2 regions of the Pseudomonas sp. NPDC086251 genome follow, and region 2 is predicted to be linked to the other one. Evidence: riboswitches for the same ligand, from Rfam matches in the RefSeq annotation. Region 2 holds a riboswitch; the other holds the start of a gene.
What was found. A riboswitch is a leader RNA that binds a small molecule or an ion and turns the genes downstream of it on or off. The one in region 2 is predicted to bind cobalamin.

Region 1: it holds a riboswitch for cobalamin, as region 2 does, so the genes downstream of both, cobW (cobalamin biosynthesis protein CobW) here and cobO (cob(I)yrinic acid a,c-diamide adenosyltransferase) in region 2, are expected to answer to the same signal.

The regions. Positions count from the first base shown of each region.
Region 1 is NZ_JBIVBY010000025.1:8,508-23,415, reverse strand. It holds gene ACIPL2_RS25190 (cobalamin biosynthesis protein) at 78-491, opposite strand; gene ACIPL2_RS25185 (CbtA family protein) at 488-1,195, opposite strand; gene ACIPL2_RS25180 (CbtB domain-containing protein) at 1,207-1,410, opposite strand; cobalamin riboswitch at 1,531-1,759, opposite strand; cobalamin riboswitch at 1,936-2,150, shown strand; gene cobW (cobalamin biosynthesis protein CobW) at 2,248-3,321, shown strand; gene cobN (cobaltochelatase subunit CobN) at 3,325-7,170, shown strand; gene ACIPL2_RS25165 (ATP-binding protein) at 7,330-8,328, shown strand; gene ACIPL2_RS25160 (VWA domain-containing protein) at 8,331-8,993, shown strand; gene ACIPL2_RS25155 (NADH:flavin oxidoreductase/NADH oxidase family protein) at 9,105-10,352, opposite strand; gene ACIPL2_RS25150 (MerR family transcriptional regulator) at 10,430-10,837, shown strand; gene ACIPL2_RS25145 (MFS transporter) at 10,824-12,377, opposite strand; gene ACIPL2_RS25140 (LysR family transcriptional regulator) at 12,542-13,408, shown strand; gene ACIPL2_RS25135 (transporter associated domain-containing protein) at 13,800-14,908, shown strand, end outside.
Region 2 is NZ_JBIVBY010000013.1:166,883-181,790, reverse strand. It holds gene ACIPL2_RS17605 (AI-2E family transporter) at 1-41, shown strand, start outside; gene hda (DnaA regulatory inactivator Hda) at 271-975, shown strand; gene ACIPL2_RS17595 (C40 family peptidase) at 1,190-1,840, shown strand; gene ACIPL2_RS17590 (C40 family peptidase) at 2,007-2,543, shown strand; gene ACIPL2_RS17585 (class I SAM-dependent methyltransferase) at 2,552-3,214, shown strand; gene ACIPL2_RS17580 (PQQ-dependent sugar dehydrogenase) at 3,400-4,713, opposite strand; gene ACIPL2_RS17575 (hypothetical protein) at 4,784-5,365, opposite strand; cobalamin riboswitch at 5,520-5,754, shown strand; gene cobO (cob(I)yrinic acid a,c-diamide adenosyltransferase) at 5,835-6,446, shown strand; gene ACIPL2_RS17565 (cobyrinate a,c-diamide synthase) at 6,443-7,843, shown strand; gene bluB (5,6-dimethylbenzimidazole synthase) at 7,840-8,490, shown strand; gene cbiB (adenosylcobinamide-phosphate synthase CbiB) at 8,487-9,395, shown strand; gene cobD (threonine-phosphate decarboxylase CobD) at 9,388-10,380, shown strand; gene ACIPL2_RS17545 (cobyric acid synthase) at 10,377-11,828, shown strand; gene cobU (bifunctional adenosylcobinamide kinase/adenosylcobinamide-phosphate guanylyltransferase) at 11,979-12,500, shown strand; gene cobT (nicotinate-nucleotide--dimethylbenzimidazole phosphoribosyltransferase) at 12,497-13,552, shown strand; gene cobC (alpha-ribazole phosphatase family protein) at 13,549-14,124, shown strand; gene ACIPL2_RS17525 (adenosylcobinamide-GDP ribazoletransferase) at 14,127-14,861, shown strand.

The DNA of each region.
Region 1 (14,908 bases), on a different contig from region 2:
GTTCCTGTGAGAAAAGGGTCTGGGCAAGGCTTCAGATGAAGATTGCTCATGATCGAAGACGGGGATTATCGGGGATTTTAGACAGCGCAGGCCAACGCGAGGGTGGCCTGGGCATACTTTTGTCGCGAAATCAGCAGTTTTGCCGGCGCCTGGGACAGGTGTTCGGCGAGGGCGAGGGCGGCACTTTCTGCCACGCCGTAGCAGCCGGTGCGTTCGAACGCGATGTCCGACTGATGGCTGAGTTGCGCTTGATAACCGACCAGTTGCGCACTGCTGAAATAAATCAGCGGCAGCGACAGTTGTTCGGCCAGTTCGATCAGGCCAGGCTCATCGCGCTTCATGTCGATACTGGCCAGGGCCCTGATCTGATGAAGTCCGATTTGATGCGCCTGTAACGCCTGATCGAGCAATGCCCGCAGCGTGCTGACGGGGCAGCCGCGCTGGCAGCCCAGGCCGACTGCCAGGGTCGGCGCTGCGCGGGTATCCGTCATGCGTGGTATTGACCCGCGCTTTTGCGGCGGAACAACCAGGCACTGATCAGGCCCAGGGCCAGCCAGAATCCCATGTTGGTCAGCTGCGACGCGATTTTGAACTGGGTTTCCAGCGCTTGCGGAGCGAGCATCGAATGCACTTCCGGTTGCGGAGCGCCGATCAAGTGAGGAACGGCCAGGATCGCCGCGCCAAGGACTTTCATCAGCCAGTGGCGGCTAAACACGATCAAAGCGATACCGACGGCGGTGGAGGCCGCCGCGCCAATCCACCAGAACTGCCGTTGCGCCAGATCGGCCGCAGCGGTGCCCGGCAACTCAGGCGGCAGGCCGAGGGTCGGCGCCAGCACGAACGTCGCATAACCGGCCAGGCCCCAGAGCAAGCCCTGCGAGGTTTTGGTCGGTGCGCGCAAGGTGTAGAGACCGGCGAGCATCAGGGCGAAACCGACAGCGACCACCAGATTGCCGCCAGTGGTCGACAGCACGCGCTGCCAGCCGTCTTCTGGCTCCCAGGCTTCGGCGTCGTGGGTGTGAGCGGCCACGGCGCCCTCAGCGTGTTCGTGCATTTCAACGGCAGCAGGTTCGGATTTTTCGTAGGTTTCGGCCTGCAAAATCAACGGAGCCACCCAGAAGCTTTGCAGCAGGGTCAGCAGCAGGGCGGCCAGCAGTCCGGTGAAACCTGCGGTTTGCGCAATACGCTTGATCATGTCGGCAGGTCTCAATGGCACGGGAAAGCGGAGCTGTGACGGGTGTCGTGCGCGGCGTTGTGCACCGCTTCGATGTGCGAGAAACCGGCGAAATACACAAGACTGGCGCCAAGGATCGATGCGCAAACGGCAGCGGTCAGGCGTTGAGTCAGGGTCGTGGTGGTGCTGGCAGTGCTCTGATCGGTGTTGCTGCCGGTGCTGCTGATAATCGACATGGCGCTTCCCTCTGGTCTGTCAGTGGGGTGAATAGAGCGCATGGAAGATCCCTGCGAGTCGGGCGCGCAGAGGTTCAAACAGCGCCCGCCCACCGCGGGTTTGTTATTCAGTGAACGTATCGGTCACTGTGTGTTGCGGGCCGGTCTCCGGGCTCACGAGGGGCTAAGGCTTACGCCAACACCTGCAAGCATCACCTTCCCATGCCGAACTGCTGGCACAGTGGATCTGACGCTTCGCTCGCTTACCGTTGCGGGGGCAGCACCGGACTGACATGGCCTTGAGTAAAGCACATGATTCACCGGTTTCCCGTTTCACCCTGTGAAGGGCACCCGTAACAAGGTGAGTAGGAGAGCATGGCCGGGGGTTGGGCGTCAATTGGCAGGGGTTCTCAGTTGATACCGAGTCGCTCTCTTCGCGGGCAAGCCTCGCTCCTACAAAAGCACCGCGGCCCTGTAGGAGCGAGGCTTGCCCGCGAAGGCGTCCTGATGGCCGCTACAAGACATTGACCCGCCCCCACACGATGCGTAGCCTTGCGCTTTCGAGGTTCTTCGGCGTGTTGCCGAAGCTAAGAAGGGAACGCGGTCGATGCCGCGGCTGCCCCCGCAACTGTGAACGGTGATGTTCGCTGCCACGCCACTGCAAACGCCGTCCAACGGCTTCGCGGGAAGGCGCAGCCAACGCCAGTCCAACGATTGGCACACCGTCAGCCAGGAGACCTGCCTCGACACAGATTCTCACTACAACCGGGCGGGGTGATCCGGTGGCGAACTCTTCCGCGCGCGCACGTCGCAGCGATTGTCGTCCCGTATGCCCGCCACCTTGCCAAAGGGCATCCGATGAAAACACTGGCCAAACTCCCCGTCACCATCGTTACCGGCTTCCTCGGCTCGGGCAAAACCACCTTGCTGCGGCACATGCTCGACAACGCTCAGGGCCGCCGCATCGCGGTGATCGTCAACGAGTTCGGCGAGCTGGGCATCGACGGCGAAATCCTCAAGCAGTGCGCCATCGGCTGCACTGAAGAAGAAGCCAACGGCCGCGTCTACGAACTGGCCAACGGCTGCCTGTGCTGCACGGTTCAGGAAGAGTTCTTCCCGGTGATGCGCGAACTGGTGGCCCGTCGCGGCGACCTCGACCACATCCTGATTGAAACCTCGGGCCTGGCCCTGCCAAAACCGTTGGTTCAAGCCTTCCAGTGGCCGGAAATCCGCAGCGCCTGCACCGTCGATGCGGTGATCACCGTGGTCGACAGCCCGGCCGTGGCCGCCGGCACCTTCGCCGCGTTCCCGGATCAGGTCGATGCCCAGCGCAAGCTCGACCCGAACCTCGATCACGAATCGCCGCTGCACGAATTGTTCGCCGACCAACTGGCCAGCGCCGACCTGGTAATCCTCAACAAGGCCGACCTGATCAGCCCGGAAGACCTCGCCCGTGTGCGCCTGGAAGTCGCTGAAGAACTGCCGCCAGCGGTCAAAGTCATCGAAGCCAGCAGCGGTCGCGTTCCATTGGACGTACTGATTGGCTTGGGCGCCGGTTCCGAAGAGCACATCGACAGCCGTCACAGCCATCACGATCACCACCATGAAGGTGAAGACGGCCATCACGATGAGCATGACCACGACGCCTTCGATTCCATTTCCATTGAGCTGCCGCAAGCCGACGAAAGCCTGCTAATGGACGCACTGACGCAATTGGTAGTCCAGCACGGCATCCTGCGCGTCAAAGGTTTCGCCGCGATCCCGAACAAACCGATGCGTCTGCTGATCCAGGGTGTGGGCACGCGTTTCGACAAGCACTTCGACCGTCAGTGGGGCGCCGATGAAGCGCGCACCACGCGTCTGGTGTTGATCGGCCAGGAACTGGACGCCGCCCTGCTCGAAGCGCAACTGCGCGCTGCGCTCAGCGTTTAAGCCATGCACCTGCTCAGGACCCAGCCCGGCGGTTTCGTCTCGGATGACAACATTGCCGACCTTGGGCAAACCCCCGCCGAGCTGGTGATCCTGTGCAGCGGTGATTCCAGCCTGGCGCTGCTCGCCGAAGCGGCGCAGCAGTTGCCCGACGATTACCCGAGCGTGCGCCTGGCCAACCCGATGCAGGTGCAGAATCACGCCTCGGTCGACCTGTACGTCGACGAAGTGTTGCGCCATGCCAAGGTCATTCTGATTTCGTTGCACGGTGGCATCGCCTATTGGCGTTATGGCGTCGAGCAACTGGTGCAGCTCTCGGAGCGTGGTGTGCAGCTGATTCTGGTGCCGGGCGATGATCGTCCGGACCCGGAGCTCAGTGATCTGAGCACCGTGCCCGCCGAAGACCGCGACCGCCTCTGGCAGTTTTTGCGTCAAGGCGGCATGGGCAATGCCCTGGATTTTTTCCGCTGCCTGGCCAATCGCTGGCTGGAACGCGACTATGCCTGGGCCGAGCCGCAAACCCTGCCGCGCACCGCGATCTACCATCCACAAAAAAGCCCCGCCGACCTTCGCGATTGGCAAGCCGACTGGCAGGCTGATCAACCGGTGGCGGCGGTGCTGTTCTACCGCTCGCATTTGCAGGCGGCGAACACCGGCTTCATCGATATTTTTTGCCAACGACTGCAAGCGGCGGGGCTCAACCCGCTGCCGATCGCCGTGGCCAGTTTGAAGGAGCCCGGCTGCCTGACGGTGGTTGAGGACCTGCTGGACGAGACTGAAGCGACGGTGATTCTCAACACCACCGGCTTCGCCCAGTCCAGCCCCGAAGCACCGCACCTGCGACCGTTTCGACGCAACATCCCGGTGATCCAGGCGATTTGCGCCCAGGACAACGAACCCGGTTGGCGCGCCAGCGAGCAAGGCCTCGGCCCGCGCGATCTGGCGATGCACATTGCGTTGCCGGAACTGGACGGGCGGATCATCAGCCGCCCGATCAGCTTCAAGGATTTGGCGTGGCGCAGTGAGCGCAGTCAGTCCGATGTGGTCTGCTACCGGCCACAACCGGAACGCATGGATTTCGTCGCCGAACTGGCGCGGCGCTGGATCGATCTGGCGCGGGTGCCGAACGCTGAAAAACGCATCGCCCTGATCCTCGCCAACTACCCGACGCGCGATGGCCGCATCGGCAATGGCGTCGGCCTCGACACGCCGGCCGCGGCGCTGAACATCCTGCGTGCGTTGCATCAAGAAGGTTATCCGCTGCCCGCCGAATTGCCGGCCAGCGGCACCGCGTTGATCCAGCAGTTGCTCGGCGGCGTCAGCAATGACCTCGACACGCTCGACCAGCGTCCGTGCCAGCAAAGCCTGGCGATGGGCGACTACCTGCTGATGTTCAACGCACTGCCCGAGGCCAACCGCGAAGCAGTGCTGGAACGCTGGGGCGTGCCCGAGAGCGACCCGATGTGCCGTGGCGGACGCATGATGATCGCCGGGCTGCGTTTCGGCCTGACCTTCGTCGGGATTCAACCGGCGCGGGGGTATCAAGTCGACCCGAGCGCGGTGTATCACGATCCGGACCTGGTGCCGCCGCACGGCTATCTGGCGTTCTACTTCTGGTTGCGCAACACCTACGGCGCCCACGGCGTGATCCACGTCGGCAAGCACGGCAACCTCGAATGGCTGCCGGGCAAGGGTGTCGGGCTTTCGGAAAATTGCTGGCCGGACGCGCTGCTCGGGCCGTTGCCGAATATCTACCCGTTCATCGTCAACGATCCGGGCGAGGGCGCCCAAGCCAAGCGTCGCACTCAGGCCGTGATCATTGATCACCTGATGCCGCCGCTGACCCGCGCCGAAACCTACGGTCCGCTGCGCAACCTTGAGCTGCTGGCCGACGAATATTACGAAGCGCAATTGCTCGATCCGCGCCGTGCCCGGGAGTTGCAGCGCGACATCCTGCAACTGGTGCGCGACACGCACATCGACCGCGAATTGCAACTGGACGAAAAACTCGACAGCGACGCCGACGCGGCGATCTGGCTGCCGCGTCTGGACACCTACCTGTGCGACTTGAAAGAGTCGCAGATCCGCGATGGCCTGCACATTTTTGGCGAATCGCCGACCGGGCGCTTGCGCATTGATACATTGCTGGCGCTGCTGCGGATTCCTCGTGGCGACGGGCGCGGGGCACAGTCGAGTTTGCTGCGGGCGTTGGCCAAGGCGTTCGCGTTGGGGTTCGATCCGCTGGATTGTGCGTTGGCTGATCCGTGGACCGGACCACGTCCGGTTGAATTGCAAACCCTTAACGATGAACTTTGGCGCACCGCAGGCGATACCCGCGAACGCCTGGAATTGTTCGCCGCCCAACTGATTTCCCAAACGGTGAACGACCCCTGTAGGAGCGAGCTTGCTCGCGATGGAGTGTCAGCCAAATCACTATCGACTGACACTCCGCTTTCGCGAGCAAGCCCGCTCCCACAAGAACCCGGCTGGTCGGAAGTGAACGCCATTCTCGACAATTTGCGCGAAGTCGTCGCCCCACGCCTGGACGCTTGCGGTCCGGCAGAAATGCGCGGCTTGCTCGACGCTCTAAGCGGCCGTTTCGTCCCCGCCGGCCCCAGCGGTGCGCCGAGTCGCGGTCGTCTGGACGTGCTGCCGACCGGGCGCAACTTCTATTCGGTGGACGTGCGCAACCTGCCGACCACCACCGCGTGGCGCATCGGTTTCCAGTCGGCAACCCTGATTCTTGAGCGGCATTTGCAGGACCACGGCGACCACCTGCGGCAACTCGGTCTGTCGGTCTGGGGCACCGCGACCATGCGCACCGGCGGCGACGACATCGCCCAGGCCATGGCGCTGATGGGCGTGCGCCCGGTGTGGGCCACGGGTAGTCAGCGGGTCGACGATTTCGAAATCCTGCCGCTGAGCTTGCTCGACCGCCCGCGCGTGGACGTGACCTTGCGCGTCTCGGGATTCTTTCGCGATGCGTTCGCCAACCTGATCCGCTTGTTCGACGCTGCAGTGCAAGCAGTCGCGGCACTCGATGAGCCGGACGATCTCAACCCGTTAGCCGCCAAGGTCCGCGCCGAGCGTGAGGCTTTATTGGCAAGTGGTCTGGATGAGGACGCAGCCCGACGTCAGGCCGGTTGGCGCATCTTCGGCGCCAAACCCGGTGCGTACGGCGCGGGTGTGCAGGGCGCCATCGACGGTCGTTTGTGGCAAAGCCGCGAGGACCTGGCTGAGGTTTACCTGAACTGGGGCGGCTACGCGTATGGCGGTTCGGACGAAGGCACCGCTGCCCGCGAACAATTCGCCCAGCGTCTGAGCCAGGTGCAAGCGGTGCTGCAAAACCAGGACAACCGCGAGCACGATTTGCTCGACTCCAACGATTACTACCAATTCCAGGGTGGCATGCTCGCCGCCGTGGAAAGCCTCAGTGGCGAAGCGGCTGCCAGTTACCATGGCGATCACAGTCAGCCGGATCTGCCGAAGATCCGCACGTTGAAGGAAGAACTGAACCGGGTGATCCGTTCCCGGGCCGCCAATCCGAAGTGGATCGACGGCGTGAAGCGACATGGCTACAAAGGCGCGTTCGAACTGGCGGCCACGGTCGATAACCTGTTTGCCTTCGATGCCACCACGCAGTTGATCGACGATCACCAGTACGCGTTGCTGGCGGAGGCCTATTTGCTGGACCCGGCGACCCGTGATTTCGTCCGTGAGCACAACCCTCACGCATTGCGCGACATGACCGAGCGGATGCTTGAAGCGCAGCAGCGCGGGATGTGGAAGGAGCCCGGTGAATACCGCGAGGCACTGGAAAATCTGTTGCTCGACATCGAAGAAGACGGCTAGCGCAATTCCCCTGTGGGAGCGGGCTTGCTCGCGAAGGCGATCTGCCAGTCAACGATGATGGCGTATGTAATGGCCTCTCGCGAGCAAGCCCGCTCCCACAGGGATTTAAGTGCCTGTGATATTTGTTGATGGATCACCGACCATGACCGAGATTTAATAATGACCGACACCCCGCATTTCCCGCTCTCCGCCGTGGTCGGCGCCGACGACTTGAAGCTCGCCCTGTACCTGACCGCCATCGACCCGAAAATCGGCGGTGTGCTGATCGAAGGCCCGCGCGGCATGGCCAAGTCCACCCTGGCACGCGGCCTCGCGGACCTGCTGGCCAGCGGCCAATTTGTCACCTTGCCCTTGGGCGCCACTGAAGAACGTTTGGTCGGCACCCTCGACCTCGACGCAGCCCTGAGCGAAGGCCGCGCGCAATTTTCCCCCGGCGTGCTGGCCAAGGCTGACGGCGGCGTGCTCTACGTCGATGAAGTGAACCTGCTGCCCGATCACCTCGTCGACCTGTTGCTCGACGTGGCCGCCAGCGGCACCAACCTGATCGAGCGCGATGGCATTTCCCATCGGCATTCGGCGAAGTTCGTGCTGATCGGCACCATGAACCCGGAAGAGGGCGAATTGCGCCCGCAACTGCTCGACCGCTTCGGCCTGAACGTCGCCCTCAGTGGTCACACCCAGCCGGCCGAACGCGGCCAGATCATCCGTCGGCGACTGGATTTCGACAGTGATCCGCAACGCTTCTGTGCCGAATGGGAACGTCAGCAGCAGTCGTTGCGCGAGCGTTGCCAGAAAGCGCGTAGCGCATTGGCAAGCATTCCTCTCGACGATCAAGCGCTGGCACAGATTACCGAGCGCTGCTTTGCCGCTGGCGTCGATGGCTTGCGCGCCGACCTGGTCTGGCTGCGCGCAGCCCGAGCCCACGCGGCGTGGCGAGGGGCAAGTGGTATCACCGAGGAAGATATCGACGCCGTTGCGGAGTTCGCCTTGCGCCATCGGCGCCGCGAACAGTCGCCACCGGCGCCGCAACAATCCCAGGCCCCTTCGGCCCAGCCTTCCAGCCCGAGCGAAGGCCAGGGCCAATGGGGTGAAATGCCCGCGCAAGCGCTGCCGGTGGGCGCCCGTCGTGAAGTGCCGAGCTGGCCAAAAAAGCCTTAGGCATTCGCCCTCGATCTGACGCGGGGGCGAATGCCAGACCCCATGCCGGACGCCTGGACAACGGCAAGCAAGGCAAGCGTCACGCCGCCCGCAACGGCTCGATCAACTGGCCTGGCACCTTGCTCAACGGCCGCCCGCGTCTGCGCGCTGACGTGCTGTTTCACCTGCGCACCCGTTCACCCCATGAACTGTGGCTGGTGATCGTCGACGCTTCGGCCTCGACGCGCCGTCATCAGGCGTTGAGTGACGCCAAGGGATTGCTGGCGCAACTGTTCGACGATGCCTATCGCCAGCGTGCACGCCTGGCCTTGCTGACAGCCAGCGGTGTCGCGCCGAAATGGCAGGTACAAGGGCTGAAGGCTTCGACGGGTTTGCGTCATTGGCTCGATGGCCTGGGCGCCGGTGGCGGCACGCCGTTGCTGGCCGCATTGGGCGAGGCGGGGCAGTGGCTGGCGGCACGGCAGAAGCGTTTTCCAGCGGAGCGGCAGCGGTTGTTGTTGGTGACGGATGGTCGTCTGAAGGAGTGGCCATCGTTGCCGGCGCTCGACTGTCCGGGGCTGCTGATCGATATCGAGCGCGGGCCGATTCGGCTTGGCCGGGCGAAGCAGTTGGCATTGGAACTACAAGCCGATTATCGACATATCGATGAGCTGATTTCAGGCTGAGTCTTGTGTTGTCTCTGCCGGCCTCTTCGCGAGCAAGCCCGCTCCCACATTCGATCTCCATTTTTTGATCGAACACGGACTAATGTGGGAGCGGGCTTGCTCGCGAAAGCATCAGCTCGGTGCCGGATAATCACGCTTAATCTGCATCGCCTGCCGATACTGCCGAGTCCGTCGGGCGATATACAGCCGATCAACAATCAACGCCCATATCGCCGACACCTCAGGCCGGGTCTTGCGCCCGCGACTCAGGCGACTGAGCTGGAACTTGACCACCGCCATGCTCGCCAGCGCCGCCAGCGGTTTGCGTTTCCAGCGAATCGGCGGCAGTTGCGGATGGCTGTTCTGACCTGCACGCCAACGTTTGACCAGGTCGGGTTCAATCGCCAGTGCCGTGCCGATGCCGGCCATGGCAATGCCGCTGTCAAGCACCTGTTCGACAATCGCCAGGCGCCGGATGCCGCCCGTGACCATCACCGGCATCTTCGCCACGCCAGCCAACTCACCGGCCATCTCCAGAAAATACGCCTCACGCGCCAAGGTCCGACCATCGCGCGCCTCGCCTTGCATGGCCGGCGCTTCGTAGCTGCCGCCGGAGAGTTCCAGCAGGTCGATCTGTTGTTCGTTGAGCCACTGGATGACGTGTCGGGCATCGTCGGCATCGAAACCGCCGCGCTGGAAGTCCGCCGAGTTGAGCTTCACCGACACGCAGAACTGCGGTGAGACGGCTTTACGCACAGCACTGACCACATTGATCAGCAGACGCGCACGATTTTCCAGCGAGCCACCCCAGCGATCGGTCCGGCGATTGGTCAGCGGCGAGAGGAATTGACTGATCAGATAACCGTGCGCGGCATGAATCTGCACGCCGGTAAAACCGGCTTTTTCCGCGAGAGCGGCGCTGGTGGCGAAGCGTTGAATCACCTCGTCGATGTCGGCCTCGCTCATTGGCTTGGGCTCGGCAAACATCTTTGAAAACGAACCGAGATCCAGCGCCACCGCCGAAGGCGCCCAGGCTTGCTGGCCGAGGTTGGCCATGGTCTGGCGCCCGGGATGATTGAGTTGCACCCAGAACTGCGCACCACCGGCACGGCCGATGCGCGCCCATTGGCGGAAGTGTTCAAGGTCGCGCTCGTCTTCCAGCACCACGCCACCGGGACCGGTCATGGCGCGGCGGTCGATCATCACATTGCCGGTCAACAGCAGCCCGGCTTCGCCTTCGGCCCAGGCCTGATACAAGTGAAACAACGCGGCGGAAGGCGCCTGTCCGGTGTCGGCAAGGTTCTCTTCCATCGCAGCTTTGGCGATACGATTGCCGATGGTCTGGCCGTTGGGCAAATTCAACGCTTGGAAGGGCGACATGCTTGACTCCTCATCAGTGAAGAGCAGAGGCTAAGCTTAAAGTTAACTTTAATGTCAAGCAGGCAAATGAGGCGATGATGAAGATTGGTGAATTGGCGCAGTTAAGTGGCTTGAACGCATCGCGCATTCGGTTTTACGAGGCTCAGGGCTTGATCCGTCAGGTGGAGCGTCAGGCCAACGGTTATCGGCGTTACCCGGCGCAAGTGTTGCAGACCTTGCAAATCATCCAGTGCGCCCAGCAGGCCGGGTTCAGTCTGGAAGAACTCAAGCAGTTGCTCCCCGATAACGTGACCGGTGCGTTCAATCACGACGAACTGGTGGCGGGCCTTGGGCGCAAGATCGAGCAGATTGAAGCCATGCAACTGCACCTTGCCCAGAGCAAGGCGCAATTGCTGGGGTTGCTCGACAACATCGAGGCCAAACCCGAGGGCATGGCCTGCGATGCGAACGCCGAGCGGGTGCTGGCGTCACTCAAGCATGAGTGACGTTCGCAGCCTTCACCGAACCGCTCGACACGGTTGGAATCGGCTTGCGCATCAGCGTCCCCACCACCAGCGCCCCGAGTAAGGCCAGCAAACCCGCGACCCACAGCAGCAGACTGAACCCGCCGACGAAGGCCTGGCGCGCCAACGGTTCGACCACCGTGCGCGCAGCGTCGGGCAGCAGGCTCATCGCCGCCGCCATGTCACCGGCCACCACCCGCGAGGCGATGCCCTGGGTTTGGCCGAGCCATTGCGCGCCGTGTGCGGACAGGCTGGTGCGCAACAACTGTTCGGTGTGGCTGGATAGCAACGCACCGAACACGCCGATGGCCAGCACAATCGCACTGAAACGCATGGTGGTGCTCATGCCCGACGCCATCCCGGTACGCTCCCGTGGTACGCACGCCATGATGTTTTTTTGTGTATCGCCATTGAGCAGCCCGGCACCGGCACCGGTCACGGCAATCGCCAGGGCGAAGGGCAGGTAGCCGCCGCTGCTGACCGCCCAGGCGCTGAGCAGGTTGCCGCTGCCGACCAGCGTCAGACCGGTGGCCATGATCGTTGCCGGGGCGAATCGGCTGGCCAGGCGCACGCCGATGCGCGGGCAAATCAACATGGTCAGGGCAAACGGCAGCATCCCCAGGCCCGACGCGATGGCCGAGAAACCCAGGCCGTTTTGCAGGTAGAACGGCAGCAGCGTCATCATCACCTGGGCGCAACCGGCGTAGGCAAACATGCCCAACAGCGCGCCGATGAAACGCGGGTGTTTGAACAATTGCAGATCGACCATCGGCCGCTGCTGCATCCGTTCAATCACCACGAACAGCCCAAGCAACAGGCCGCCGCCGATGAGTCGGGCGTAGGTCAGCGGGTTGCTCCAGCCGATCCGGTTGGCCTCGATCAGGCCCCAGATCAAACACAGCAAACTCGCACTGAACGCCAGGCTGCCCCATGGATCGAGGCGTGCCGATTGCGGGTCTCGAGACTCCGGCACCGCGCGCCAGACCATCGCCATCAGGAACAAACCGACGGGCAGATTGAGGTAGAAAATCCAGCGCCAGCCCATGTATTCAGTGATCAGCCCACCGACCGTCGGCGCGGCGGTCATCGCCACGCCCATGCACGCACCCCAGAACGCCCAGGCCTTGGCCCGTTCGACTTCGTCGTGAAAGGTGTGGCCAATGGAGGCCAGTGCCGAAGTCAACAGCAACGCGGCGCCGACGCCTTTAACGGCACGGGCGATGTCGAGAAACAACGCGTTGGGCGCGGCGCCACAACCGATGGACGCGAGGATGAAAATGCCCAGGCCCCAGAGCAGGGTTTTCTGTCGGCCGAAGCGGTCGGCGATGCTCCCGGCCGGCAACAGCAGGGCGGCGAAGGCCAGCATGTAGGCGCTGACCACCCATTCGATATCCGCGAAGTTTGCGCCCAGGTCCCGCGCGATCGTTGGCAGGGTGACCGCGACTATATTGGTGTCGAGGACGATCAGCGAGCAGACGCCGGAGGCTGTCAGCAGCGTCAGGCGCGGGTTGACCCGGCTCATGGCCGGATTGCCTTTTGGGCAAGATCATTGATCACAACGGCAATCTGGGGTTTGACGTACATGGCGCTGGCTCTCTACTGTGATTGCCAGTGAGTTTATCGTGGCCCATTAAAGCCTTCGTTAGCCAGGCATCGGGACTTCATTACCTTTGAGCTAATACACCCATGGACATACGGCATTTCCGCTATTTTCTGGCCGTTGCCCGGCAAGGCAACTTCACCCGCGCCGCCGAGCAACTGGGTATCGCGCCGCCAACCTTGACCCGGCAGATCCAGGACATGGAGAACGAACTCGGCACCCGCTTGTTCGTGCGCCAGACACGTGAAGTCAGCCTGACCGAAGCCGGCGCCGCGTTGCTGATCGAGGCCGAGGCGACCGTGCGCCAATTCGAATACGCCCAGCACAACGCCCAGCGGGCCGGGCGTGGGGATATTGGTCATATCGAACTGGGTTACGTGGCCTCGGCGGTCTATTCGGGCTTGCTGCAAAAGCAGGTGCAGGCCTTCAGTCGCGAGTGTCCCGATGTCAGCCTGAATGTGCGGGAAAGCCCCATGGCGTCATTGCCGGCGATGGTGGTCGAGGGGCGATTCGACATTGGTTATGTGCGCTCACCGATGACCTTGCCCGAAGGCCTGGACGCCATTCGCCTGGACGCCGAAGGCTTTGTGCTGGCGCTGTCGAGCGAGTCCTGGCTGTGTCGTTTGCCCGAGATCAATCCAGAGCACCTGCAGAACGAGACATTCATCCTCCCGGAACAAATCAGCGGCACGCTGCAAGTCGCCGCCGAGGGCGGCTTTGCACCGAAACTGGGGGCGCAACCGGGCGGCCTGGTGGCGGTGATTGCGTTGGTTTCGTTAGGGCAGGGCGTGGCGGTGGTGCCGGAGTCGGTGGTCGGGCACGTCGGTTTGCCCGGAGTGTTATACCGGTCGATCAAGGGCTGTGAAGCGAGTTCGTGGTTGTCGCTGATCTATCGGCGGTTCGAGAAATCAGCGGCGGTGTCGCGGTATATCGAGAAGGTCAGAAACCTTTAAGAGCAAAAGCTTCGCGAGCAAGCCCGCTCCCACATGAGTCCACGTTCTATCAATTAATGGAGATCAAGTGTGGGAGCGGGCTTGCTCGCGAAGACGGCCGTCAGAATAACGATATCTCAAGGTTTTACAGATTTTGTAATGATTTCCGGCTGTAGGAATTGTCCCCTTCGCCTGTACGATCCAAGTCCTTTTTCCTTTCAGGACTTGCATGAACACCCTTCTGGAGCCTCCCGGTTATCCTTTCTCCTCGCGCCACCACGCGGCCTTGATGCACGCGAAACATCCCGTCTTTCGACTTCCGAACGCCTTTGACATTGCAGCCCCACGGCCTCTGCGCCGCGCCTTGCCGTGCCCGGCATTCTGAATTCACTGACGAGATCGAGACGTTTTTATGGAATGGATAGCTGACCCCACCGCGTGGCTGGGCCTGTTGACGTTGATCGTGCTGGAGTTGGTGCTCGGCATCGACAACCTGGTGTTCATCGCGATCCTGGCGGACAAATTGCCGCCCGAGCAGCGCGACCGTGCGCGAATCATCGGTTTATCCCTGGCGTTGCTGATGCGCCTGGGCCTGCTGGCGAGTATTTCCTGGCTGGTCACGCTGACTCAGCCACTGTTCGAAGTGTTCGACAAGAGTTTCTCCGGTCGCGACCTGATCATGCTGTTCGGCGGTGTGTTCCTGTTGTTCAAGGCGACCATGGAGTTGCACGAACGGCTTGAGGGCCATGTCGGCCAGCGTTCGTCCAATGCGGCTTACGCAATGTTCTGGCCGATCGTCGCGCAGATTGTGGTGCTCGATGCGGTGTTCTCGCTCGATGCGGTGATTACCGCCGTGGGCATGGTTGATGAACTGGCGGTGATGATGACCGCGGTGATCATTTCCATCGGTCTGATGATTGTCGCCAGCAAACCGCTGACACGTTTCGTCAACGAACACCCGACGGTGATCATGCTCTGCCTGGGGTTCCTGATGATGATCGGCTTCGCGCTGACCGCTGAAGGCCTGGGCTTCCACATTCCGAAGGGCTACCTTTACGCGGCCATCGGTTTCTCCATCCTGATCGAAGTGTTCAACCAGATCGCCCGGGCTCGACGCAAAAAATCCATGCAAGGCATGCGGCCGATGCGTGAGCGCACAGCCCATGCGGTGATGCGTTTGCTTGGCGGTCGCAAGCTGGCGGTGGAAGAGGTCGGCGAGGAAATTGCCGACATGCTGGACAGCGGTGAAGCGTCGAGCGAAGTGCTGTTTGATCGTCGGGAGCGCGTGATGATCAGCGGCGTGCTGCAACTGGCCGAGCGGCCGATCCGCAGCTTGATGACCGTGCGCGCTGACGTCGATCACATCGACCTGGCCGAGGACGCCGAGGCGATTCGTACGCGGCTGATGCATTCGTCCTACTCGCGGCTGCCGCTGATTCGCGACGGCGCCGTGGATGAACCGCTGGGCTTCGTGCACAAGAAGGAATTGCTCAAGGAATACCTGGCCGGCAACCAGCCCGA
Region 2 (14,908 bases):
ATTCTGAAATTTACAGTGGCGTCGACGAACCTGAGCTATAAGGCGAGTTGATGGCGCTTGGCGGGCGATCCGGTTTATGCCGGATTGGCCCGCCACCTTCGCGCGGCTGCCAGCGGTAGCGCCAAAGAAACTGTCACAAAACCAGTGCGTTAACGCAAACCTTTGATTTTGCTTGTGGTCTGTCGCATTGTGCGACCAGCGTCACGGGTATAAACTTCGCAAACTTTACACAGAGGCCACTAACGGTTCCGTTGGAACTGTTCAGTCAGCATGAAACCGATTCAGCTGCCCCTAGGTGTGCGTCTGCGTGATGACGCTACCTTTATCAACTACTACCCAGGCGCCAATGCCGCTGCACTCGGCTATGTCGAGCGTCTATGCGAAGCCGACGCCGGCTGGACCGAAAGCCTGATTTATCTCTGGGGCAAGGACGGGGTAGGGCGTACGCATCTGTTGCAGGCGGCCTGCCTGCGCTTCGAACAGCTGGGCGAGCCGGCGGTGTATTTGCCGTTGGCCGAACTGCTGGATCGCGGCATCGAAATCCTCGACAACCTCGAACAATACGAACTGGTCTGCCTCGATGATTTACAGGCGGTTGCCGGTCGAGCGGATTGGGAAGAGGCGCTGTTCCACTTGTTCAATCGTCTGCGAGACAGCGGTCGACGCCTGCTGATCGCCGCGTCGACCTCCCCGCGTGAACTGCCGGTGAAGCTGGCGGACCTCAAATCCCGCCTCACCCTGGCGCTGATCTTTCAGATGCGACCGCTCTCCGACGAAGACAAATTGCGTGCCTTGCAACTGCGCGCATCCCGTCGCGGACTGCACCTGACCGACGAAGTCGGGCACTTTATTTTGACCCGTGGTACTCGCAGCATGAGTGCGCTTTTCGAGCTGCTTGAGCGACTCGATCAGGCCTCCCTTCAAGCTCAGCGCAAGCTGACGATCCCTTTCCTGAAAGAAACTTTAGGCTGGTGAGCCCCAAGGTTTTCGCGGGTTTGGGCCTGTTTCAGGCGCAAGAAAATCCGCTTTCCTACAGGGCTGCAGGCTGCGCAAGCGTTTAAATGGGGCTTAAGCGCTTAGATGTAAACGAGAAACCAAGAAGTCACATAAAGATCGATTGAATTTGCAAATGAGGTTGATAGCGGGCATAGTCTCGCCTTCTTTACAACTATCAGCCACGGTCGTGCCCATGCTAAATCGCTTTGCACCCCTCGTGCCCCTCGCACTCGTCACCCTGTTGTTCGGTTGCGCTGCTCACTCCCCAGTGTCCCAGCAAGAGCAACAACAGCAGGTTAAAAACGCTGCTACCGCCCAGTCTTCCACCCTGTATCAGCAAGTGCTCGAGCAGGAAGAAGCGGCCACCGAAAAAGAACTGGCAGCCTTCGCCGACGGCAAGTCCTACCAGCTTCCGGTCCTCGCCGACAGTATCCTCGAACGTGGCATGTCCCTGATCGGTACCCGTTACCGTTTCGGCGGCACCTCCGAAGCCGGTTTTGATTGCAGCGGTTTCATCGGTTACCTGTTCCGTGAAGAAGCGGGCATGAACCTGCCGCGCTCCACTCGCGAAATGATCAACGTCGACGCTCCGCTGGTTTCTCGCAGCAAACTGGAGCCGGGCGACTTGCTGTTCTTCGCAACCAATGGCCGTCGCGGTCGCGTCAGTCACGCCGGAATCTACCTGGGTGACAACCAGTTCATCCATTCCAGCAGCCGCCGCAGCGGTGGTGTCCGAATCGATAGCCTGGGCGACAGCTACTGGAGCAAAACCTTCATCGAAGCCAAGCGTGCACTCGCGATGGCGCCGAATGCGGCCCCGACAATCGTCACCGCACGCAAATAAGCGGACAGTTTGTAAGGTGAACTTAAAGTCTTACTTGAAGTTTGCCGCATAGCCGCTAGAATCCTGATCTATTATTGATGGCAAACCGCCTGCGTCCTGCGCAGGCGGTTTTCTTTTCTGTCTTTCCGGCAGAAAAAAGCCGCAGCCAGATCAGGATGTTCTGCTTATGACGATGTCGGCCCGCCTCGCACTCATGTTCTTCGCAGCACTGCTCAGCGCTTGCGCCAGCCGCCCACCGCCTCCTGCGCCAGTGGTTCGCGCGCCGATTGTTTTCAACGCCTCCCAACCCTTCTCCCCCGAGGCAGAAGACGTGCTGTTTCGCGCGCTCGGCCTGGTGGGCACGCCGTATCGCTGGGGCGGCAACACACCGGATTCCGGATTCGATTGCAGTGGCCTGATCGGTTACGTTTACCGTGACGTCGCCGGTATTTCCCTGCCCCGTACCACGCGTGAGTTGATCAGCATGCAGGCGGCCAGTGTGGGCAAGGAAGGCCTGCAAACCGGCGACCTGATCTTCTTCGCCACCAATGGCGGCTCCCAGGTCAGTCATGCCGGGATCTACGTCGGCGAAGGCCGCTTCGTCCATGCGCCGGCCACTGGCGGCACGGTGAAGCTCGACAGCTTGTCCAAGGCTTATTGGCAGAAAGCCTATCTCAGCGCCAAGCGCGTCCTGCAACCTGAGCACCTGGCGCGCAATCCCTAGAGGTTGTCATGACCGCTCGCACGCTCAATCTCGACGACTCCCTGTATCAATACCTGCTCGACGTTTCCCTCAGGGAAACGCCGCTGCTCAAGCGTTTACGCGACGAAACCCAGGCGCTGCCCATGGCTCGCTGGCAGATCGCGCCGGAGCAAGGGCAATTCCTCGCGCTGCTGGTGAAACTCACCGGCGCCAGGCGTTTGCTGGAAGTCGGCACGTTTACCGGTTACAGCGCCTTGTGCATGGCGACGGCGTTGCCGGAGGACGGTTCGCTGATCTGCTGTGACATTCCCGGCGACTACAACGCCACCGCGCGCCGTTATTGGCAGGAAGCGGGGCTCGCCGGGCGGATTGATCTGCGTCTGGCGCCTGCGCTGGAAACCCTCGCCGAGCTTGAACGGCAAGGGCAGGCCGGGCAGTTTGATCTGATTTTCATTGATGCCGACAAGGCTAACTATCCGAGCTATCTGGAGCACGCGCTGCGTCTGCTGCGGGTCGGCGGTTTGGCGGTTTTCGATAACACGCTGTGGAGCGGGCGGGTGCTTGAGGAGCATTCCGAGAGCGCAGACACTCGGGCCATCCAGGCGCTCAATCGCGCGTTGAAGGGTGATTTGCGTGTGGATCTGTCGTTGTTGCCGATAGGGGATGGGTTGACGCTTTGTCGCAAGCGCTAGGCAGGTGGTTTTTTGGCTGCATTGAGGGCCTTTTCGCGAGCAAGCCCGCTCCCACATTTGATCTGCGGTGAACACAAAAATTGCGTGCGCCAGAGGTCAAGTGTGGGAGCGGGCTTGCTCGCGAAGAGGCCGGCAAAACCACCAAAATCTTCGCGGGCAAGCCTCGCTCCTACAGTCCGTGGTGTTTATTTAGTCGCCGACACTCGCCATACCTTGTTCCCCACATCATCCGCCACCAGCAAATCACCCTGCTGATCAATCACTACGCCCACCGGGCGGCCCATGGCTTTTTCTTCGTCATTGAGGAAGCCGGTCAGCACATCAATCGGCTTCCCGGTCGGTTTGCCGCCCGCGAAGGGTACGAAAATCACTTTATAGCCACTGTGCGGATCTCGGTTCCACGAACCGTGCTGGCCGATGAAAGCGCCCTCCTTGAACTGCGCTGGCAGTGTGGTGCCTTCAGCAAACGTCAGGCCCAGCGATGCAGTATGTGGGCCGACCGCATAGTCCGGCGCAATGGCCTTGGCCACCAGGTCCGGGTTTTGCGGTTCGACGCGAATGTCCACGTGCTGGCCGTAATAGCTGAACGGCCAGCCATAGAACGCGCCGTCCTTGACCGAGGTGATGTAGTCCGGCACCAGGTCGCTGCCGATTTCATCGCGCTCGTTGACCGCTGTCCACAAGGCACCGCTCCGAGGCTCCCAGGCCATGCCATTGGGGTTGCGCAGGCCTGAGGCGAAGATTCGGTGATTACCGGTAGCGCGATCCACTTCCCAGATCGCCGCACGACCTTCTTCCTTGTCCAGGCCGTTTTCGCCGACGTTGCTGTTGGAGCCCACGGTGACGTACAGCTTGCTGCCGTCCTTGCTGGCAATGACGTTTTTGGTCCAGTGGTGATTCAGCGTGCCACCCGGTAGATCGATCACTTTCATCGGCTGCGACTTGATCGCCGTATCGCCATTTTCATAATGGAAGCGCAGCAAGCGATCGGTATCGGCGACGTACAGGTCATTGCCGACCAGCGTCATGCCGAATGGCGAGTTGAGGTTTTCCAGGAACACCGTGCGGGTTTCGGCAATGCCGTCGTGGTCCTTGTCGCGCAGCAGCGTGATCCGGTTCGGGCTCGGCACACCCGCGCCGGCACGTTTCATGGCTTTGCCCATGACCCAACCGCGAATGCCTTTGCCGTCATCGGGTTTCGGTGGCGCGTTGGTTTCGGCGACCAGCACATCGCCGTTGGGCAGCACATAGAGCCAGCGCGGGTGATCCAGCCCTTCAGCAAACGCTGCCACCTGAGTCCCCGCCGCCGTGATCGGTTTCGCGCCGGCCGGCCAGCCGATTGCCGGGGCTATGTTCACCGTCGGGATCAGGGTTTTGTTGGGTTCTGGCAGCTGGGGAGACGGGCCGGTGCCGTCGGAAACTTGCAGGCTGGAGGTTTCACCACAGGCGGCGAGCCCTCCGGCGAGCGCAATGACGAGAACGAGCTGAGGCTTGCGCATGCTGATCTTCCCTATGAATGCAGTGACCTAATTCAATAGAGAAGCGCAGGCGCGCGATGGTTCAACCCGGTCAGCGAGCCTCTTTGAGCAGCACGGCGATGCCTGGGTGATAGTGGCCGGCTTCGTTGCGCAACTTGCGGTAGGCGTAAGGGAAATACCAGGCGACGGCGCAGGTGTGTTCCTTTTGCAAGTCGTCGAGCATGTCCTGGAGTTCTTCCGGCGTGGCGCTTTGCTGGGCTTTTTGCGGTGCGACGAACAGGCAGCCGAGTTTCAGGTCGCTGGCGTAGCTGATGCGTTTGGCGTCGCTGGTGATGTCCTGCAAGGCTTGAGTCAGGTTAAGGCTGTTGACCCGCGGCCAGCGCTGCGTGGCTTGAAAATAGGCGCGTTCTTCGGCGGTGGCGATAAACAGGTCGGCGCGGCCGTTGCGTTCGCCTTCTTCGGTCTGTTTGCGCGTGGGGGTGTGTTGCAGCGTGACCATTTCCGCCATCCACGCCGCAGCGGAGAGCAGGCTGAGGTTGGCTTTTTCGTCGTACCAGTAAGGCGTGTCGTTATCGCCGCGCACGGCGTTGTAGCGGTCAATACAGTCAAACCAGCGTTCCAGCACCGGGCGCAGGAATTCCAGCTTCGGATTGCTGATGATCATGCCTTGCATGGGGCTCACCCTTGTTATTGTGTTGTCAGGTTGTGGCTCTTTGATATCACTGCTGTGAGTGCGGCACAAGATTGACATCATTTAATTGATCGATGGCAGTTTATCGCGCGCGCACCGCCCGTCTTCAATTGACGCTCCACCCCCAACCCTCTAACCTTCGCGGCTTGTTTCAGGTGCTTTGTGACCCTGGTCGACAGAGTGAAACAGGGAAGCCGGTGAGTGAGCCCTTCGATGCATGAAGGTCCGCGATCCCGGCGCTGCCCCCGCAACGGTAAATGAGTGAAAACTGCGTCTTGAGCCACTGTGTCGATCATCGACATGGGAAGGCGCGCAGTCAGGCCTTGCGCCGCTCATGAGCCCGGAGACCGGCCTGATCCATCCAGCGGCATCACGGTGGGCGATGCCAGGCTTTTTGCCGTCTATTCTTGTGCCTGCCCGCCGTTATCCAGCCTCAACGGAGAGCTCCCCCATGACTGATACCCCCGATCGTGACGAACGCCATTTGGCGCGCATGCAACGCAAAAAAGCCGTGATCGACGAACGCATCGCCAACTCCCCGAACGAATGCGGCCTATTGCTGGTGCTGACCGGCAACGGCAAAGGCAAGAGCAGTTCGGCGTTTGGCATGCTCGCCCGCTCCATGGGCCACGGCATGCAGTGCGGTGTGGTGCAGTTCATCAAGGGTCGCAACAGCACCGGTGAAGAGTTGTTCTTCCGGCGCTTCCCGGAGCAGGTGCGCTTTCATGTGATGGGCGAGGGCTTTACCTGGGAAACCCAGGATCGCCAGCGTGACATCGCCGCCGCCGAAGCCGCCTGGGCCGTGTCCCAGGAACTGCTGCGCGACCCGTCCATCGGCCTGGTGGTGCTCGATGAGTTGAACATCGCCCTCAAGCACGGCTACCTCGACCTCGATCAGGTGCTCAGCGATTTGCAGGCCCGTCCGCCGATGCAGCACGTGGTGGTGACCGGTCGCGGCGCCAAACCGGAAATGATTGAACTGGCCGATACCGTCACCGAAATGGGCGTGATCAAGCACGCGTTCCAGGCCGGGATCAAAGCGCAAAAAGGCGTCGAGCTGTGAATCAACCCCGTCATTGCCCGGCGGTGCTGATCGCCGCGCCGGCCTCCGGTCAGGGCAAGACCACCGTCACTGCCGCGCTGGCCCGTTTGCATCGCAATCAGGGCCGCAAGGTGCGCGTGTTCAAATGCGGCCCGGACTTCCTCGACCCGATGATTCTCGAACGCGCCAGCGGCGCGCCGGTGTATCAGCTGGACATGTGGATGGTCGGCGAGCAGGAAAGTCGTCGACTGTTGTGGGAAGCCGCCGGTGAAGCCGATCTGATTCTTATCGAAGGCGTCATGGGCCTGTTCGACGGCACGCCGTCCAGCGCAGACCTGGCGCGGCATTTCGGTGTGCCGGTGCTCGGCGTGATCGACGGCACCGCCATGGCCCAGACGTTTGGCGCGCTGGCCTTGGGGCTGGCGCGCTATCAGCCGGATTTGCCGTTCGCCGGTGTGTTGGCCAACCGCGTTGGCACTTTGCGGCATGCGCAATTGCTCGAAGGCAGCCTGACCGAAGGCCTGCGCTGGTACGGCGCGTTGTCCCGGGAAACCGGGATCGAATTGCCGAGCCGTCACTTGGGGCTGGTGCAGGCCAGCGAGCTGAACGATCTCGATCTGCGCCTCGATGCGGCAGCCGATGCGCTGGCCAGCAGCTGCGAGGTTGCGCTGCCACCGGCGGTGGAATTCGGCGCCCCTGATGTGATCGTTGCCGAACCGTTACTGGCCGGCGTGCGCATCGCCGTGGCCCGTGACGAAGCGTTCGCGTTCACCTATGGCGCGAGCCTGGATCTGTTGCGGGCGATGGGCGCCGAGTTGCTGTTTTTCTCGCCGATCCGTGACACGCAATTGCCGGACGCCGACAGCCTCTACCTGCCGGGTGGATATCCGGAGCTGCACCATGTAGCGCTGTCGCAAAACACCTCGATGCTGACCGCGATCCGCGCTCACCACGCGGCGGGTAAACCGTTGCTGGCCGAATGCGGCGGCATGCTTTATCTGCTCGATTCGTTGACCGATGTCGACGGCACTCGCGCGGAACTGGTCGGCTTGCTGGCGGGAGATGCAGTGATGCAGAAACGTCTGGCAGCGTTGGCGTTGCAAGCGGTGGAACTGCCGGAAGGTTCGCTGCGCGGGCACACGTATCACCACTCGCTGACCAGCACCGAGCTTGAGCCGATTGCGCGTGGGCTCAGTCCTAATGGCGGGCGTGGGGCAGAGGCGGTGTATCGCGAGGGGCGGATGACGGCTTCTTATGTGCACTTTTATTTTCCGTCGAATCCGCAAGCGATCGCCGCGTTATTGGCGCCTGACCTTGAGGCCGCCTTCGCGAGCAAGCCCGCTCCCACATTAGAAAGTGTGTTGCCTGAAGAAACGCGGTCCATTGTGGGAGCGGGCTTGCTCGCGAAGAGGCCATGACCGACAACGCATTCAGCCAGGCCGAACGCGAAGCTGTTTATCGGGCCATCGCCGAACGCCGCGACATGCGCCATTTCAGCGGCGGTACCGTCGAGCCCGAACTCCTGCGCCGTCTGCTCGAAGCCGCGCACCAGGCGCCGAGTGTCGGCCTGATGCAGCCCTGGCGGTTCATCCGCATCAGCGACCGTGCCCTGCGCGGCGAGATCCAGCAACTGGTGGAAGAAGAACGTCTGCGCACCGCCGAAGCCCTCGGCGAGCGCAGCGATGACTTCATGAAACTCAAGGTCGAAGGCATCAACGATTGCGCCGAGGTGCTGGTCGCCGCGCTGATGGACGATCGCGAACGGCACATTTTCGGCCGCCGCACCTTGCCGGAAATGGACATGGCCTCGCTGTCCTGCGCCATCCAGAACCTCTGGCTGGCGTCCCGCGCCGAAGGGTTGGGCATGGGCTGGGTGTCGCTGTTCGAGCCGCAAGCCCTGGCCGATCTGCTGCAGATGCCGGCCGGCGCCAAGCCGCTGGCGGTGCTGTGTCTCGGCCCGGTAAAGGAATTCTATCCGGCGCCAATGCTGGTACTTGAAGGCTGGGCGCAAGCGCGTCCGCTGAACGAATTGCTGTATGAAAATGTTTGGGGAGTGAGTCAATGAGTGTGGCGTTGTTGAGTGTCGCCGCCGTGGCGCTGGATGCGCTGCTGGGTGAACCCAAACGCTGGCATCCGCTGGTAGCGTTCGGCCGTTTTGCCGACCGCATCGAGCAACGTTTCAATGGCGGCGGTCGCGGCTGGCGCAGTCACGGCGTTACCGCCTGGGTGATTGCCGTACTGCCGTTGACCCTGCTGGCCACGGCATTTTCCTGGGCACCTTATGTCGGTTGGATCGTCGAGATTCTCGCGCTCTATTGCGCGCTCGGCATGCGCAGTCTCGGCGAGCACGTCGAGCCGGTGGCCAAGGCCCTGCGCAGCGATGACCTGGACGAGGCCCGCAAGCGCGTGGGCTATCTGGTCAGCCGTCAGACCAGCGAACTGGATAAAACCGAAGTCGCCCGCGCCGCCACCGAATCCGTCTTGGAAAACGGCAGCGACGCCGTATTTGCCGCGCTGTTCTGGTTCGCCGTGGCCGGCGCGCCGGGTGTGGTGCTCTACCGTTTGAGCAACACGCTCGACGCCATGTGGGGCTATCGCAACGAGCGCTTTGAGCGTTTCGGCTGGGCGGCGGCGAAGATCGACGACGTGCTCAACTACATTCCTGCACGCCTGGTGGCGCTGACCTACGCGTTGCTCGGTAAAACCCGCCTGGCGCTGAAATGCTGGCGTCTCCAGGGTCCGACCTGGGACAGCCCGAATGCCGGTCCGGTGATGGCCGCCGGTGCCGGTGCGCTCGGTGTCGAGTTGGGCGGGGCGGCGATCTATCACGGCGAACTGCATCAGCGTCCGCCACTGGGCGAAGGCGCGCCAGCGGACGCCGACTCCATCGACCGTGGCTGGCAATTGGTCCAGCGCGGGGTATGGTTATGGCTGCTGATTCTCTGCGTGGGGGCTGAATTCTATGCTTGAACACGGTGGACGGTTGCGCAAGGCCGCGCTCGAATACGGCATCGCCGAAGCCGACTGGCTCGACCTGTCCAGCGGCCTGGCGCCCTGGCCGTTTCCGGTTCCAGAGATTCCGTTGCGAGCGTGGGCGCGCTTGCCGGAAACCGATGATGGCCTGGAGCAGGCCGCCTGCGATTACTACGGCGCCGTGCAGGTGCTGCCGGTGGCCGGCTCGCAAATGGCGATCCAGTTGCTGCCGCGTTTGCGTCGGGTCGGCAAGGTCGGCGTGCTCTCGCCGTGTTATGCCGAACACGCCGAAGCCTGGCGCCGCAGCGGTTACATCGTGCGTGAAGTGCTGGAGCAGGAAGTCGACTTTTTCCTCGACAGCCTCGACGTGCTGGTGGTGGTCAACCCGAATAATCCCACCGGCCTGAGCCTGACCCCGAGTCGTCTGCTGGACTGGCATTCAAAACTGGCCCAGCGCGGTGGCTGGCTGGTGGTGGACGAGGCGTTCATGGACAACACGCCGGCGCTGAGCCTGGCGCCGTTTGCCAATCAGGTCGGGTTGATCGTGTTGCGCTCCTTCGGCAAGTTTTTCGGCCTGGCCGGTGTGCGGTTGGGGTTTGTGCTGGCCGAGCGCAAGTTGCTCAAGTTGCTGGCCGAACAAGTGGGCCCCTGGGCGGTCAGTGGACCGACTCGGGTGCTGGGCCAGGCGTGTTTACTGGACAGCGAAGGGCATGCCCGGCAACGGCTGCGCACTGAAGAGGCCAGCGCACGTCTGGCGCGGCTGCTGGAGCAGCACGGTTTCAAACCCCAGGGCGGTTGCGCCTTGTTTCAATGGCTGATCATCGAACGCGCCGAAGCGCTCCATGAGTTCATGGCTCGACGCGGCATCTTGCTGCGGTTGTTCACGCATAACAGCAGCCTGCGCTTTGGCCTGCCGGCCGATGAAGCCGACTGGACACGACTCGCTGCTGCATTCGAAGCTTACGCCAAGGAAAACCAATGACCACGTTGATGGTGCAGGGCACGACATCGGACGCCGGTAAAAGCACGCTGGTGACGGCGTTGTGTCGTTGGGTGGTGCGTCAGGGCGTGAGCGTCGTGCCGTTCAAACCGCAGAACATGGCGCTCAACAGTGCCGTGACCGCCGACGGTGGCGAGATCGGTCGCGCGCAAGCGGTGCAGGCCCAGGCGGCCAACCTTGAGCCGCACACCGACATGAACCCGGTGCTGCTCAAACCCAACAGCGACACCGGCGCCCAAGTGATCATCCACGGTCGTGCGGTCACGACCATGAACGCGGTCGCCTATCACGACTACAAAGCCATCGCCATGCAAGCGGTGCTGGCCTCCCATGCGCGGTTGAGCGCGGCGTATCCAGTGGTGATGGTCGAAGGCGCCGGCTCGCCGGCCGAGATCAATCTGCGTGCCGGCGACATCGCCAACATGGGCTTTGCCGAGGCGGTCGACTGCCCGGTGGTACTGATCGCCGACATCAATCGCGGCGGGGTGTTCGCGCATTTGGTAGGCACGCTGGAACTGCTGTCGCCGAGCGAACAGGCGCGGGTCAAAGGTTTCATCATCAACCGTTTTCGCGGTGACATCGCCTTGCTGCAACCCGGCCTGGACTGGCTGGAAGCACGCACCGGCAAACCGGTGATCGGCGTCTTGCCCTACGTCATGGACCTGCACCTGGAAGCCGAAGACGGCATCGATCAGCGCCAGACCGACAAGGCCGACCGCGTGCTGAAGGTGGTGGTGCCGGTGCTGCCGCGCATCAGCAACCACACCGATTTCGATCCGCTGCGCTTGCACCCGCAAGTGGACCTGCAATTCATCGGCCCTGGCCAGGCGATTCCACCAGCCGATCTGATCATCCTTCCCGGCTCGAAAAGCGTGCGCAGTGACCTTGCGTATCTGCGCGCCAATGGTTGGGACAGCGCCATCACCAGACACCTGCGTTACGGCGGAAAAGTGCTGGGTATTTGCGGCGGTCTGCAAATGCTCGGTGAACAGGTGCATGATCCGCTGGGCCTCGAAGGTGCACCGGGTTCAAGTGCCGGTTTGGGCTTGCTGGCGTTCGACACGCAGCTCGAAGAAGAGAAACAGTTGCGCAATGTGCGCGGGCGTCTGGCGCTGGAAGATGCGCCGGTCAGCGGCTATGAAATTCATGCCGGCGTGACCACCGGGCCGGCGTTGGAAAACGCTGCGGTGCAGTTGGATGATGGTCGTTGTGATGGCGCGCAAAGTGCCGACGGGCAGATTTTCGGCACCTATCTGCACGGGCTGTTCGAGTCCCCGGCGGCGTGCAGTGCGCTGTTGCGTTGGGCCGGTTTGCAGGAGGTGCAGGACGTGGATTACCACGGGTTGCGTGAGCGCGATATCGAGCGGCTGGCGGATCTGGTGGAGAAGCATTTGGATACCGCGCTGTTGCGTGAGCTCTGCGGATTTTAGGGTGAATTGGCTGGCCTCTTCGCGAGCAAGCCCGCTCCCACATTAGATCTCCAGCGAACATCGAATTTATGTTCGGCGCCGTTCAAATGTGGGAGCGGGCTTGCTCGCGAAGACTTTATTCGCCGCACTGCCAATTAGAAGGTTATGAATATGCTGCAACTGATCCTCGGCGGCGCCCGCTCCGGCAAAAGTCGCCTGGCTGAAAAACTGGCTACAGATAGCCAACTCAAGGTGACCTACATCGCCACCAGCCAACCCCTCGACGGCGAAATGAATGAGCGGGTGGCCCATCACCGCGCCCGTCGTCCGGCCGAATGGGCGCTGATCGAAGAACCGCTTGAACTCGCCCGCATCCTGCGCGAAACCGCCCGTCCCGAGCGTTGCCTGCTGGTGGATTGCCTGACCCTGTGGCTGACCAACCTGCTGATGCTCGACAACCCCGAGCGTCTCAACGCCGAGCGCGAAGCCCTGCTGGACTGCCTGGCGACGCTGCCGGGTGAAATCATTTTTGTCAGCAACGAGACCGGAATGGGTGTCGTGCCGCTGGGCGAATTGACTCGCCGCTATGTCGATGAAGCCGGTTGGCTGCATCAAGCTTTGGCCGAGCGCTGTCAGCGAGTCGTCCTGACCGTCGCCGGCCTGCCCCTGACTTTGAAAGGAACTGCGTTATGACTCAATCCTGGTGGCTGAACCCGTGCAAGCCGATCGATGCGGCAGCGGTCGAGCAGGCCGCAGCGCGTCAGCAGCAACTGACCAAACCGGCCGGTTCCCTCGGCCGACTGGAGTCGGTAGCGGTGCAATTGGCGGGGTTGCAGGGGCAAGTCAAGCCGAGCCTCGATCAGCTGTGGATCGCGATTTTTGCCGGCGATCACGGCGTGGTCGCCGAAGGGGTGTCGGCGTTTCCCCAGGAAGTCACCGGGCAAATGCTGCACAACTTCGTCAGTGGCGGCGCGGCGATCAGCGTGTTGGCGCGGCAGTTGGGCGCGTCCCTTGAAGTGGTTGACCTCGGCACTGTCAACCCGGCGTTGAATTTGCCGGGTGTGCGTCACATGAACGTGGGCCCTGGCACGGCGAATTTTGTCGACGCTCCGGCGATGACGCAGGCTCAGGGCGAACTCGCCTTGCAGGCCGGTCGCGACAGCGTGCAGCGCGCCATCGCGGCGGGTGCGCAGCTGTTCATCGGCGGTGAAATGGGCATCGGCAACACCACCGCAGCCAGCGCTCTGGCCTGTGCATTGCTCGATTGCCCGGTGGTGCATCTGGCCGGGCCGGGCACCGGGCTGGACGCGGCGGGCGTGAGCCACAAGGCTCAGGTCATCGAGCGTGCGTTGGCCATGCATGGCGCGCAGCGCGGTGATGCGTTGCAAACCCTGTTCAACCTCGGAGGTTTTGAAATTGCGGCACTGGTCGGCGCGTACCTGGCGTGTGCCCAGGAAGGCGTCGCGGTGCTGGTGGACGGTTTCATTTGCAGCGTCGCCGCGTTGGTTGCGGTGCGCTTGAACCCTGAATGCCGGCAGTGGCTGTTGTTCGGGCATCGCGGTGCCGAGCCGGGTCATCGCCATGTCCTGGAAACCCTCAACGCCGAGCCGTTGCTGGATCTCGGCCTGCGCTTGGGCGAGGGCAGCGGCGCCGCGTTGGCCGTGCCGTTGCTGCGTCTGGCTTGCGACCTTCACGGCCAAATGGCGACCTTCGCCGAAGCCGCGGTGGCGGATCGTCCGGCATGACCTTGCGCCTGGATCTCTTGCGCCACGGCGAAACCGAACTCGGCGGCGGCCTGCGCGGCAGCCTCGACGATGCGTTGACCGACAAGGGCTGGGCGCAGATGCGCGCCGCCGTGATCGAGCAAGGGCCGTGGGATCGCCTTGTCAGTTCGCCGTTGCAGCGCTGTGCGCGGTTCGCAGAGGAACTCGGCGCGCAACTGGGGTTGCCGGTGCAACTGGATAAAGATTTGCAGGAGCTGCACTTCGGCGCCTGGGAAGGGCAGAGCGCGAAGGCGTTGATGGAAACCGATGCCGAGGCCTTGGGATTGTTCTGGGCCGACCCGTATTCGTTTACACCGCCTCAGGGTGAGCGGGTCTTGGATTTTTCGACGCGCGTGCTGGCGGCGGTTGCGCGTCTGCACGCCGCCTATGCGGGCGAGCGAGTGTTGCTGATCAGCCATGGTGGCGTGATGCGCTTGCTGCTGGCTCAGGCGCGGGGATTGCCCCGTGAGCAGTTGCTCAACGTTGAGGTGGGCCACGGTGCGTTGTTTTCGCTGTCGGTCGAGTCGGGTGGCTCGTTAAAGGAAGCGACCTGACCATGCTGCCATTCTGGATCGCCCTGCAATTCCTGAGCAGCCTGCCGATTCGTTTGCCGGGCATGCCGACGCCTGAGGAACTGGGGCGGTCGCTGTTGTTTTATCCGCTGGTGGGGCTGCTGTTCGGCGTGATTTTGTGGGCCCTGAACGGGCTGTTGCTGGGCACGCCGGCGTTGCTTCACGCCGCGTTGTTACTGACGGTTTGGGTGTTGCTCAGTGGTGCGCTGCACCTTGATGGCCTGGCCGATAGCGCCGATGCGTGGCTCGGCGGGTTCGGTGACCGTGAGCGCACGCTGACGATCATGAAGGATCCGCGCAGCGGGCCGATCGCCGTGGTGACGCTGGTGTTGGTGTTGCTGCTGAAATTCGCGGCGTTGCTGGCGTTGATCGAGCAGGGACATGGCGTTGTTTTACTCATCGTTCCCTTGATTGGCCGTGCTGCATTGTTGGGACTATTTCTGACCACACCTTATGTCCGGGCCGGTGGTTTGGGTCAGGCGTTGGCGGATCATTTGCCGCGGTTGGCCGGTAAGCAGGTGTTGGGCGCCAGTGCATTGGTTTGTGTGCTGATTGCCGGTCTCAGCGGTGTATTGGCGTTGGTGCTGGCGGCGCTGATGTTTGTCTGGTTACGGCAGGTGATGGTGCGGCGCTTGGGCGGCACAACCGGCGATACGGCCGGTGCGTTGCTGGAGTTGCTGGAGACGACATTGCTTATAGGGCTGGCATTAATTGTGTAGGAGCGAGGCTTGCCCGCGAAGCTTTTGGCGCACTCAAGGACGCTTTC